One region of the Archangium sp. Cb G35 genome, then DNA from elsewhere that is predicted to be linked to it. Evidence: riboswitches for the same ligand, from Rfam matches in the RefSeq annotation. Region 1 holds a riboswitch; the other holds the start of a gene.

What was found. A riboswitch is a leader RNA that binds a small molecule or an ion and turns the genes downstream of it on or off. The one in region 1 is predicted to bind cobalamin.
Region 2: it holds a riboswitch for cobalamin, as region 1 does, so the genes downstream of both, BO221_RS36305 (TonB-dependent siderophore receptor) here and BO221_RS18315 (ribonucleoside-diphosphate reductase subunit alpha) in region 1, are expected to answer to the same signal.

Annotation. Positions count from the first base shown of each region.
Region 1 is NZ_MPOI01000005.1:503,528-508,911, reverse strand. Features, by position in the region: gene BO221_RS57355 (hypothetical protein) at 1-270, opposite strand, end outside; gene BO221_RS18320 (serine/threonine-protein kinase) at 459-1,424, shown strand; cobalamin riboswitch at 1,508-1,713, shown strand; gene BO221_RS18315 (ribonucleoside-diphosphate reductase subunit alpha) at 1,939-4,371, shown strand; gene BO221_RS18310 (ribonucleotide-diphosphate reductase subunit beta) at 4,497-5,384, shown strand, end outside.
Region 2 is NZ_MPOI01000013.1:370,178-375,561, reverse strand. Features, by position in the region: gene BO221_RS36310 (MXAN_6577-like cysteine-rich protein) at 1-540, opposite strand, end outside; gene BO221_RS36305 (TonB-dependent siderophore receptor) at 537-2,534, opposite strand; cobalamin riboswitch at 2,585-2,819, opposite strand; gene BO221_RS55075 (FHA domain-containing protein) at 2,826-3,392, opposite strand; gene BO221_RS36295 (hypothetical protein) at 3,655-3,909, shown strand; gene BO221_RS36290 (helix-hairpin-helix domain-containing protein) at 3,906-4,277, shown strand; gene BO221_RS36285 (serine/threonine-protein kinase) at 4,333-5,384, opposite strand, start outside.

The sequences.
Region 1 (5,384 bases):
ATCCGCCACCTCCCGCGAGCCCCCTCCAGCCGCCAGCGCGTCCAGCAGCTGGTTCAGCACCCCGGCCACCTGGGCGCGATCCGCGTCGCTGGCCGCCATCCGCGCATCCTGGACGAGGGCGAGCACCTGCCCCAGGTCCTCCTCGGGCCCGGCGGGGCTGGCCGGCGCCTCCCAGGGGGCCAGGGAGGGCAGCTCCGCGCTCCCCTCTTCCCCCAATTCGCCCTGGCGGGAACCGGAGCCGGGCGGGCGTGTGTGGGTGCTGTCGGTCACGGCCAGGACTGTAACGACCGGGACCCACTACCTCCAAAGCATCCCGCCCCTCCCCTACCCCGGAGCTTCCGCCACCCGACGCCGGGACCTCCGGCCGCCACCCGGATGACAGCACCCCGCCCTCCGGGGAGGCATGTGGGCATTTCCCGTACCTGAATCAGGGTGGTGACAGAGTAGAATCGCTGACCGTGCAGCCCCCCGGACAGCCCAAGACCGTGGAAATCCCCTCGCGCCGCTTCGGGCGCTATGTGCTCCGCTCGCGCCTGGGCTCGGGGGGAATGGCGGAGGTCTTCCTCGCGGAGGCGAAGGACGAGAAGGGGGCCCCTTTCAAGGTGGCGCTGAAGCTGATGCGCAAGGACGTCACCGCCGAGTCCTTCGCCGACGAGGCGGACCTGATGGGCCTGCTGGAGCACCCCAACCTGGTGCACCGGCTGGAGATTGGAGAGGCCTTCGGGCGCTACTTCATCGCCATGGAGTTCCTGGTGGGTGGAGACCTGGACGGAATGCTCCGGGCGCACGAGCGGCAGGGGCAGCGCATCCCATTGGCCGCGGGCGTCCACGTGTGCATCGAGGTACTGCGGGCACTGGCCTACTTCCACCAGGCGCGCACGCGCACCGGCCGGCCGCTGGAGCTGGTCCACGGGGACGTGAATCCCGCCAACATCTTCTTCTCCGGGCAGTGCGAGGTGAAGCTCGGCGACTTCGGCGTGGCCAAGGCGCGCGGGTTGGACCTGGGCCCGGAGGAAGGCGTGACGGCGGGCAAGCTGCACTACCTGTCGCCGGAGCAGACGCGCGGGGACTCGGTGACGCTGGCCTCGGATCTCTTCTCCATGGGCATCGTCCTGCACGAGCTGGTGCTGGGCTTCCACCCCTTCGAGCGCGGCAGTGACGACCCCGACGTGGTGATGGCGGCCATCCGGTCGGCGAAGCTGAATCTGCCGGACACGTTGGACAAGCGGCTGGCGGCGGTGATGCGCAAGGCGCTGGCACCCGACGTGAACCAGCGCTACCGCACGGCGGGCGAGTTCGCGGGAGCGCTCCTGACGTGGGCCCTGGACACGGGCCAGCCCTTCAGCCCGCGCGAGATCCAGGCGGGGCTGCAACAGGCGCTCTCCCTGGCGCTCTGGGAACGCGAGAAGGGCCACCCAAGGTAGCCCAGAAGTACGATCGCTCGAAGCAGGACACAAGGCCCGGAACGTCGGCCACTGATCCTTTGACAGCATGGGGCACCCCCCTTACGTTGACGCGCGTCGCTGGTGCCCGGGTCTCGGCCCGGGCTTGAAAGGGAATCCGGTGTGAATCCGGAGCTGCCCCGCAGCGGTCAGCGAGAACGAACCCGTCCACGCACACTGGCCGAGAGGCTGGGAAGGGGACGGTTGTAGGCGTCGGCGATGAGCCGGGTGCTCGCGAGCCCGAAGACCTGCCAGCCACCTGCCCCTGGGGAGAAATCCGGGGGTGGATCGACCTGGACGCCTCGTGGGGAGGTGGAAGGTTCCGTGCGCCACGGGTTCCCCGTGCTCGTCCGGCCCGTCCGCTCTCCTCGTGGGGTGCTCCAGTCGCCCGAGGGGGCGAAGGTCGGCCTGGCGAGTCATCGCACGTCGCAATGCGCGACACGGGCAGACCTTTTTCTCCGCGGATCCACACGGTCGCGAACGGAGGAGGAGGAGCATGCTGAACGGAACCCACATCACGTCCACGACACCGCCGCCCACCACCATGAGGGTGCGCAAGCGCAACGGGGTGCTCGAGGGCGCGGACCTGAACAAGATCGTCCGGGCGATCGGCCGCTGTTGCGATGGGCTGCGTCAGGTGGATGCCATCCGCGTGGCGACGAAGACGATCGCCGGCCTCTATGACGGTGCCTCGACGCAGGAGTTGGATCAGCTCTCCATCCAGACCGCGGCCTCGCTGACGCTGGAGGAGCCCGAGTACGCGAAGCTCGCGGCGCGGCTGCTCGCCACGTACATCGACAAGGAGGTCTCCGGTCAGGAGATCCACTCCTTCTCGCAGTCGATCGCCGCCGCGCACCGGCTCGGCCTCGTGAACGAGCGCGTGGCCCGGCTCGTCTCGACGAACGCGCGCAAGCTGAACGACACGATCGACCCTTCGCGCAACCGGCTCTTCGAGTACTTCGGGCTGCGGACGGTCTACGACCGCTACCTGCTCAAGCACCCGACGACGCGCGAGGTGCTGGAGACGCCGCAGCACTTCTTCATGCGCATCGCGGTGGCGCTCGGGGAGACGGTGCCCGAGGCGCTGGAGCTCTACCGGCTCTTCTCGATGCTCGAGTACGTGCCGAGTTCCCCCACGCTCTTCAACTCGGGCACGTGCCACGAGCAGCTCTCGTCGTGCTTCCTGCTGGACTCGCCCGGGGACGAGCTGGAGAGCATCTACCAGCGGTACACGGACGTGGCGATGCTCTCGAAGTTCTCGGGAGGCATCGGGCTGGCGTACCACCGGGTGCGTTCGCGCGGCTCGCTGATCGGGAGCACGAACGGGCACAGCAACGGCATCGTCCCGTGGCTGAAGACGCTGGACGCGTCGGTGGCGGCGGTGAACCAGGGCGGGAAGCGCAAGGGCGCGGCCTGCGTGTACCTGGAGACGTGGCACGCGGACCTGGAGGAGTTCCTCGAGCTGCGTGACAACACGGGCGACGAGGCGCGGCGCACGCACAACCTGAACCTCGCCAACTGGATCCCCGACCTCTTCATGAAGCGCGTCGAGGCGGATGGGAAGTGGTCCCTCTTCGACCCGAAGGGGGTGCCGCACCTCACGGACCTGTACGGCGAGGAGTTCGATCGCGCCTACGAGGAAGCGGAGCGGCAGGGCCTCGCGGCGAAGACGCTGAAGGCGCGCGAGCTCTACGCACGAATGATGCGGACGCTGGCGCAGACCGGGAACGGCTGGATGACGTTCAAGGACAAGTCGAACCGGGCCTGCAACCAGACGGCGCTGCCGGGCCGGGTCGTCCACCTGTCGAATCTCTGCACGGAGATTCTCGAGGTGACGTCGCGGGACGAGACGGCCGTGTGCAACCTCGGCTCCATCAACCTCTCGCGGCACACGTCGGTGGACGAGAGCGGCCGGGTGTCCTTCGACTGGGAGAAGCTGGGGCGGACGGTGCGGACGGCGGTGCGGCAGTTGGATCGGGTGATCGACCTGAACTACTACCCCATCCCCTCGGCGAAGGGCTCGAACCTCCGCTGGCGCCCGGTGGGCCTGGGCGTCATGGGCCTGCAGGACGTGTTCTTCCAGATGCGCCTGCCCTTCGACAGCGCCGAGGCGCGGGCCGTGTCGCGGAAGATCTCCGAGGAGATCTACTTCCACGCGCTCTCCGCCTCGACGGACCTGGCGGCCGAGCACGGAGCCCACCCGGCCTTCTCCGAGACGCGGGCGGCGCGCGGCGAGCTCCAGTTCGACGCGTGGAACGTGGTCCCCGAGGACACGGCGCGCTGGGACGCGCTGCGTGCCCGCGTGAAGCAGGTGGGCCTGCGCAACTCGCTGCTGATCGCGATCGCCCCCACGGCGACCATCGCGTCCATCGCGGGCTGCTACGAGTGCATCGAGCCGCAGGTGTCCAACCTCTTCAAGCGCGAGACGCTCTCGGGAGACTTCCTCCAGGTCAACCGCTACCTCGTCGAGGAGCTGAAGACGCTCGGCATGTGGAACGAGGACATGCGGGCCCGCATCAAGCTGGCGGAGGGCTCCATCCAGTCGCTCGAGGAGATTCCGGCGAATGTGCGAGCCATCTACCGCACGGCGTGGGAACTGCCGATGCGCTCGCTCATCGACATGGCGGCGGACCGGGGTGCCTTCATCGACCAGAGCCAGTCGCTCAACCTGTTCATGGAGGCGCCGAACATCGGCCAGCTCAGCTCCATGTACATGTACGCGTGGAAGAAGGGGCTGAAGACGACCTACTACCTGCGCTCGCGGCCGGCCACGCGCATCGCGAAGGCCACCGTGGACGCGTCCCGGAACGGCTCGGACACGAAGCTGAACGGCACCGGCGAGATCGCGCGAGCGGAGCCGAAGCCCACCGATGAGCAGGCCGTGGCCTGCTCCCTCGAGAACCCCGAAGCCTGCGAGGCCTGCCAGTGAGCGCACCGACGAACGACACCTGGACTCCGATGAACCTCCCGCCCGTGCGAGACACTGCCCCCGTAGTGCCCAACAAGGTCTCACACGCGACGCCGAAGACGGGTGCGCGCCTGCTGGACCCGGGCATGAACCTCACGCTGCGCCCGATGCAGTATCCGGTCTTCTTCGAGATGTACCGCAACGCCATCAAGAACACCTGGACGGTGGAGGAGGTGGACTTCTCGACGGACGTGGGAGACCTGCGCTCGAAGATGACGGCGGCGGACCGTCACCTCATCCAGCGGCTGGTGGCCTTCTTCGCGACGGGCGACTCCATCGTGGCGAACAACCTCGTGCTGAACCTCTACAAGCACGTGAACGCCCCCGAGGCGCGCATGTACCTGTCGCGGCAGCTCTACGAGGAGGCGCTGCACGTGCAGTTCTACCTCACGCTGCTCGACACGTACGTGCCGGACCCGGCCGAGCGGGCCCGGGCCTTCGCGGCGATCGACACCATCCCGAGCATCCGCAAGAAGGCGGAGTTCTGCTTCAAGTGGATGGACTCCATTGGCGAGCTGGAGCGGCTGGAGACGCGGGAGCAGCGGAGGAAATTCCTCCTGAACCTCATCTGCTTCGCGGCCTGCATCGAGGGGCTCTTCTTCTTCGCGGCGTTCGCGTACGTGTACTTCCTGCGCTCGCGGGGGCTGCTGCACGGGCTGGCGGCGGGGACCAACTGGGTCTTCCGCGACGAGAGCGCGCACATGGCCTTCGCCTTCGAGGTGGTGAAGACGGTGCGCCGCGAGGAGCCCGGCCTCTTCGACGCGGAGATGGAGCGCGAGGTCGCCACCATGCTGGAGGAAGCGGTGGCGTGCGAGCTCCAGTTCGCCGAGGACATCCTGGGACTCGGGGTCGCGGGGCTCTCGGTGCACGAGATGCGGCAGTACCTGGAGTTCGTCGCCGATCAGCGGCTGGTGATGTTGGACCTGCCGAAGCGCTACGGCGCGAAGAACCCGTTCGGCTTCATGGACCTGCAG
Region 2 (5,384 bases), on a different contig from region 1:
CTGCCCGGTGTTGAAGCACGCGGCGATGACGTCATAGGTGCAGGTGCCGCCCCGGCAGCTCCGCGAGTCCGCGCACACGTTGCCGCAGGCACCGCAGTGGAAGGCATCCGTGTCCAGGTCCACGCACGAGCGGTCACAGCGCTCGGAAGCCGCCAGCGAACAGGCCGCCTTGCACTGCCCCTGCTCGCACACCTGGTCCGGAGCGCAGGCCGTGCCCCCCTCACCCGCGCAGCCGCCACAATGAGCGGGGTCCGACGCGGTGACGACACACTCGCCTCCGCACGACGTAGCGCCCGAGCGGCACTGACAGCCGCCCTCGACACACACTTCCGTGGAGGAGCAGGCCACGCCACAGGCTCCACAATGAGACGAGGTGCTGGAGAGGTCCACGCACGTATCGCCGCAGCGCGTCTGCCCCTCGGAACACAAAGCCCCTTCGTCCGGACACCCCATCAACAACAGGGACAGTGTCACCAGGAGCAGCGCCGTGGATGCCCCCTCTCCCCCTGGGAGAGGGCTGGGGTGAGGGTCTTTGATCATGGTGTCTCCGTCCCAGAGAAGTTCCCGGCCACCGACAGGTACACGGCGCGGCCGGGGAGCGGGTAGCCGACGAAGTCCTCGGCGCGTGCGTCGAAGAGGTTCTTCACCTCGCAGGAGACCGTGAGCTCCGGGCGCGAGCCGAAGGTGCTGGCCAATCCGGCATGGACGAAGGCGCGCCCGGGCAGCGACATCGAGCCATCCCGGGTGAGCGCATGGGCCGACTGGGCCACCACCTCCATGCGCCCCGTGAGCCACCGGGGCCCGCCCATCACCCGGGCCGCCAGCTTGTGCCGGGGCCGGTAGGGCAGCTCGCGCAGGTAGAAGCGCTCATCCCGCTGCAGGTCACTCGACACGGTGAGCGTGTAGCTGAAGGCGCCGGAGAGCAACGGATGCGGACGCCACTCGCCCTCGGCCTCGAGCCCCACCACCCGCGCGCTGGCGAAGTTGTACGGCCTGGCGGCGCCGGGCGGGTAGGCCTCGTAGGAGATGAGATCCTCGTAGAGGCTCGCGAAGCCGCCCACCGAGGCGAAGGACTCGTCCGAGCGGTGCACCACCGCCGCGTCCGCGTACAGGGCGCTCTCGGGGCGCAGGTCCGGGTTGGGCAGCAGCGTGCCCTGACGCACGTACAGCTCCAGGAACGAGGGAGCACGGTGGGCCCGTCCGGCGTTGGCGCGCAGCTCGAAGTCCGCGGGCAGCTCCACGGTGACCCCCACCTTCGGGGACAGCAGCGTGTACGGGCCCGCACGATCCACGCGCAGCGAGGGCGCGATGGTGAGCTGCCCGTCCCACAGCAGCACCTCGTCCATCGCCATCACACTCGCGCGCAGCCACGACGGGTCACCCCCGGAGGCCTCGTTCGTGTCGGCGGCGGTCACGGACTCACCGCCCACGCTCAGCACCGCGGACAGCGCGTGCCACCCGCCCAGCAGCACCTGCCCCTCCAGCTCCACCCCGCCCAGCTGCTGCACCTGCGGCTCCGACTGGCTCCACGAGCCACCCGCCAACGCGATCCGGTCCCGGCGGTAGTACGCACGCGCGTTCGTCCGCACGCCACCCGGCAACGTGCCCATCACCCGCAGGCTCGCCGAGCCACGTCCTCCCGACTGCCGCGCATCCACGCTCGGGTTCTGCGAGGTGCCCGCGAGGCCCCGCTCGTCGAAGGACAGCTCCCCCAACAGGTCCGCGGAGAACCCTCCGCCCAGCTCGCGCCGCAGCCGCAGCAGGCCCCCTGCCCCGCGTGCGTCGTTGTTGGTGCGCCGCTCCTCGACGAGCGCATCACCGGGCAGCGTGGGGCTCGGATCGAAGAGGTACGGGAAGCGCCCGCTGGAAGTGCCTCCGTGGACGAGCACCAGCGCCTCGCCGCCCGCCAGCGGCCCCGAGGCGGACAGCCACCCGAGCGCCGTGTCCCAGCTCCCGTACGAGAGCTCACCCGCCACGCGTGCCTCCGCACCGGGACGGCGGGTGATGATGTTGACGACGCCGCCCAGGCCTCCCGAGCCGTAGCGTGCCCCCGCGCCGCCGCGCAGTACCTCGAAGCGCTCGGCCATGGCCGCGGGCACGCGCGACAGGTCCGCGATGCCCCCGGGCCCATTGAGCGGAACACCATCGAGCAGCACCAGCGTCGCGTTGGAGGACGCACCCCGCACCACGAGGCTCTTGCTCTGCCCGTAGCCGCCCACGTCCTGCAGCGTGACGCCTGGAGCGGTGGACAGCATCGCCGCGGTGTCCCGGGCCGCGCCGCCGAACTCGTCCACCTGAATGACGGTGAGGGCACCGCTCGGGTCCCTCCGTGACGCAGAGTCCGGGGACGCGGGAGCCTCGGACGTCTCCACCACCTGCACGGTGGGAACGCGGAAGGGCTCGCCCCCGGGCGCGTCCGGGGCCGGAGTGGCCGGAGTCTCCTGGGGAGGCGGCGCCGCCTGCTGCGCAAGCGCGGAACCGCTCGTGCTGAGCGCCAGGCAGAGCAACCGCCCGGCGAGGTGCGACCGCCGCATGACCCCGCCTTCCGCTCTCTCCGTCGAAGAGAGAAGGCCAACGCGGGCAGCTCGCGCCCACACCCCTGGGCAGGTCTCCTGGCTTCCGGGCTCTGGCCGAGACGCACGCCGCGTCTCCCAGAAGGGCTCCTCCACCTTCCCCTGGCCCCAAGGCCGGAGTGGCGACTGCCGAGGACCCCTGCCCTGACCTCAGGGCTGCCCGATCACAGTGGCGGGACCGCGCCGGACTCGCACCGGCTTCCCTCTTGAAGGCCCGGCATGGGCACCCAAGGGCAGGCCCTTCCTAGGGGCTCAACCCCCGCGCGTCAAGCCACCCTCGGTGACGTGCGGGGTCGCCCGGGCTCCGCGGGAGTGGCGCGCCAGCCAGTCGAGGATGAACTGATTGAAGGCGGAGAAGTCGACGAAGGTGGCCAGCACGTCGCCGAAGCGCAGCGAGGCCCGGTCGAACAACGGCGTGGGCCGGCCAGGAATCAACAGCGTGCCGTTGTGCCAGGTGCCGTTGTGGCTCCCGTCATCGGCGACGTACCAGACGCCCGTGTGCTTCTCCTCGCTGAAGGTGGCGTGTACCCGCGAGACCGTGGGGTCCTCGACGACGATGTCGTTGTCCGGTGTACGTCCCAGCGTGATGCCCGGAACCGGCGAGGTGAGGCCCTGTGGACGCTTGCGCACCTCGAGCACGAGGGGCTCGGCGAGCGTGGGCCGGCGCAGCGAGAGGCCCGTCATGGTGCTTCGGGTGAACAGGGGACGCACTCCCATGGGAGGCGCCTCCCACACCAGCACCGGCCAGCGCACGGCGTGTCGCACCGAGTGCGGGTCATCGAGGAACTGAGAAGCGAGGGCGGAGAACTTCAGATGCACGGGACTGCCCTCCAGCACGCGAGGGGATACGGGAGAGGGTGTGCATGGAGGGTGATCCGAGCCAGTCCCCCCTCGGCCGGTGAACACGAGCGGGACAGTCACGCTGGAAGTGCGCGCCCGTCCCGTACTTCGGACACATGAGGCGTTGCTGTACGCCTCGCGCGAGCGCGCTCCGAGGAAAACACCGCTGGCACGGCATCTGCTCTGTGCAGCGGACAACCGCGCCATGGAGGCGCGAAGGAGAAGGACAAAGGTGGTCGAGATGCTGACGGCGGGGAAGCGGTTGGCGGTGTTCTCCATCCGCGAGGGCAAGGGCGGGAGCATCTGGGTGCGGGCGGGGAGCGCGTTCGTGAACAAGGACGGCTCGCTCAACGTGCTGCTGGATGTGTTGCCGCTGGACGGGAAGCTGCACGTGCGCGAGGCGGGGGACAAGAAGGACACGATGCAGGCGGGGGGTGGTGGGCGCTACGGCCTGGACGGCGGGCTGGACTCGCTGCCGGTGGGAGGCCACTCGTGAGCGGACGGGTGATGTGGGTGGCCGCGGTGCTCGGGCTGTTGTGGCTGGGGCCCGGGAGCGCGCAGGCCGCTCAGGCGAAGACACGGACGCAGTACACGGGGGTGGTGAACCTCAACGAGGCGACGGTGGCGCAGTTGGATCTGCTGCCGGGCGTGGGCGAGAAGGCCGCGCAGCGCATCGTCACCTGGCGCGGGAAGCGGGCGTTCAAGCGCATCGAGGAACTGGTGCGGGTGAAGGGCTTCGGCAAGAAGCAGTTCCTGAAGCTCAAGCCGTACCTGACGCTGCAGGGCCCGACGACGCTGAAGGTGGAGAAGGTGCCGGTGCGGGCCGACGAGGTCCGCATCACCGGCTCCGTGGCGAAGCACTGAGGGTACGGAGAGAGAGGGTGCCCGTCCCCCGGGCATCCTCCCTCCCGTGCGTTGCTCACCGGCCGGAGGCGCGGGGCAGCGAGATGACGTCGGCCTTCTCGGTGAGGGCCATCCCGGGCGTGAGCTGCAGGGGTTGGACGGGCGCGGAGGTCAGGGTGGTGGCCTCGCGCATGGCCTCGATGAGCTGCTGCCGGCCATGGGGATAGGGCGCTTCCGGGCCGGTGAGGGACATCAACTGCCCCTGCAGCACCTCGCCCGAGGGCGTGCGCAGCTCCCGGTCATGCTGGAGCAGTCCCATGATGATGGCGTCCAACGCGGGCGAGATGCCGGGCACGGAGTGGGAGGGCGGCAGCAACTGCTGCCGGGTGGAGGCGAGCATCAGCTCCGCCTCGTTCTCTCCCTGCAGGACGCGCTGGCCGGTGAGGGCCTCGTGGAGGGTGAGGCCGAGGGCGAAGAGGTCCGTCCGGCCATCCAGGGGCTTGCCGTAGGCCTGCTCCGGCGCCATGTAGCCCGCCTTGCCGCGCACCGTCTGCGCCTGCGTGAGGGCGAGCTGGTTGGCCGCGCGCGCGATGCCGAAGTCCGACACCTTCACCTCGCCGATGCGCGAGAGCAGGATGTTGGGCGGGTTGAGGTCGCGGTGCACCAGGCCGAGCGGCTCGCCCTTGGGGCCGGTGCGGCCGTGCATGTACATCAGCGCGGCGGCGACCTCCACGCCGACATAGGCCACCGCCGCTGGGGACAGCCGCTTCCAGTACACGCGCCGCAAGAGCGAGCTGAGCGGCATGCCGTCCACGAACTCCATGGCCAGGAAGACGGTGCCCTGGTGCCGTCCCAGGTCGAGCACCTGGACGATGTTGGGGTGGATGAGCAGCGAGCCCAGCTCGGCCTCGCGCCGGAAGAGGCCGAGGAACTCCTCGTTGTCCGCGTACGCCGGGAGGACGCGCTTGATGGCCACCTGCTTCTCGAAGCCGCCCTCGGGGCTGTAGGTGGCGCGAAACACCTCGGCCATGCCGCCCACGCCGAGCCGCTCGTGGAGGAAGTACTTCCCCATCACGTCCTTCTCACGGATGGCGCGCAGCGCGTCCTCGGCCTTGCCCACGATGACGC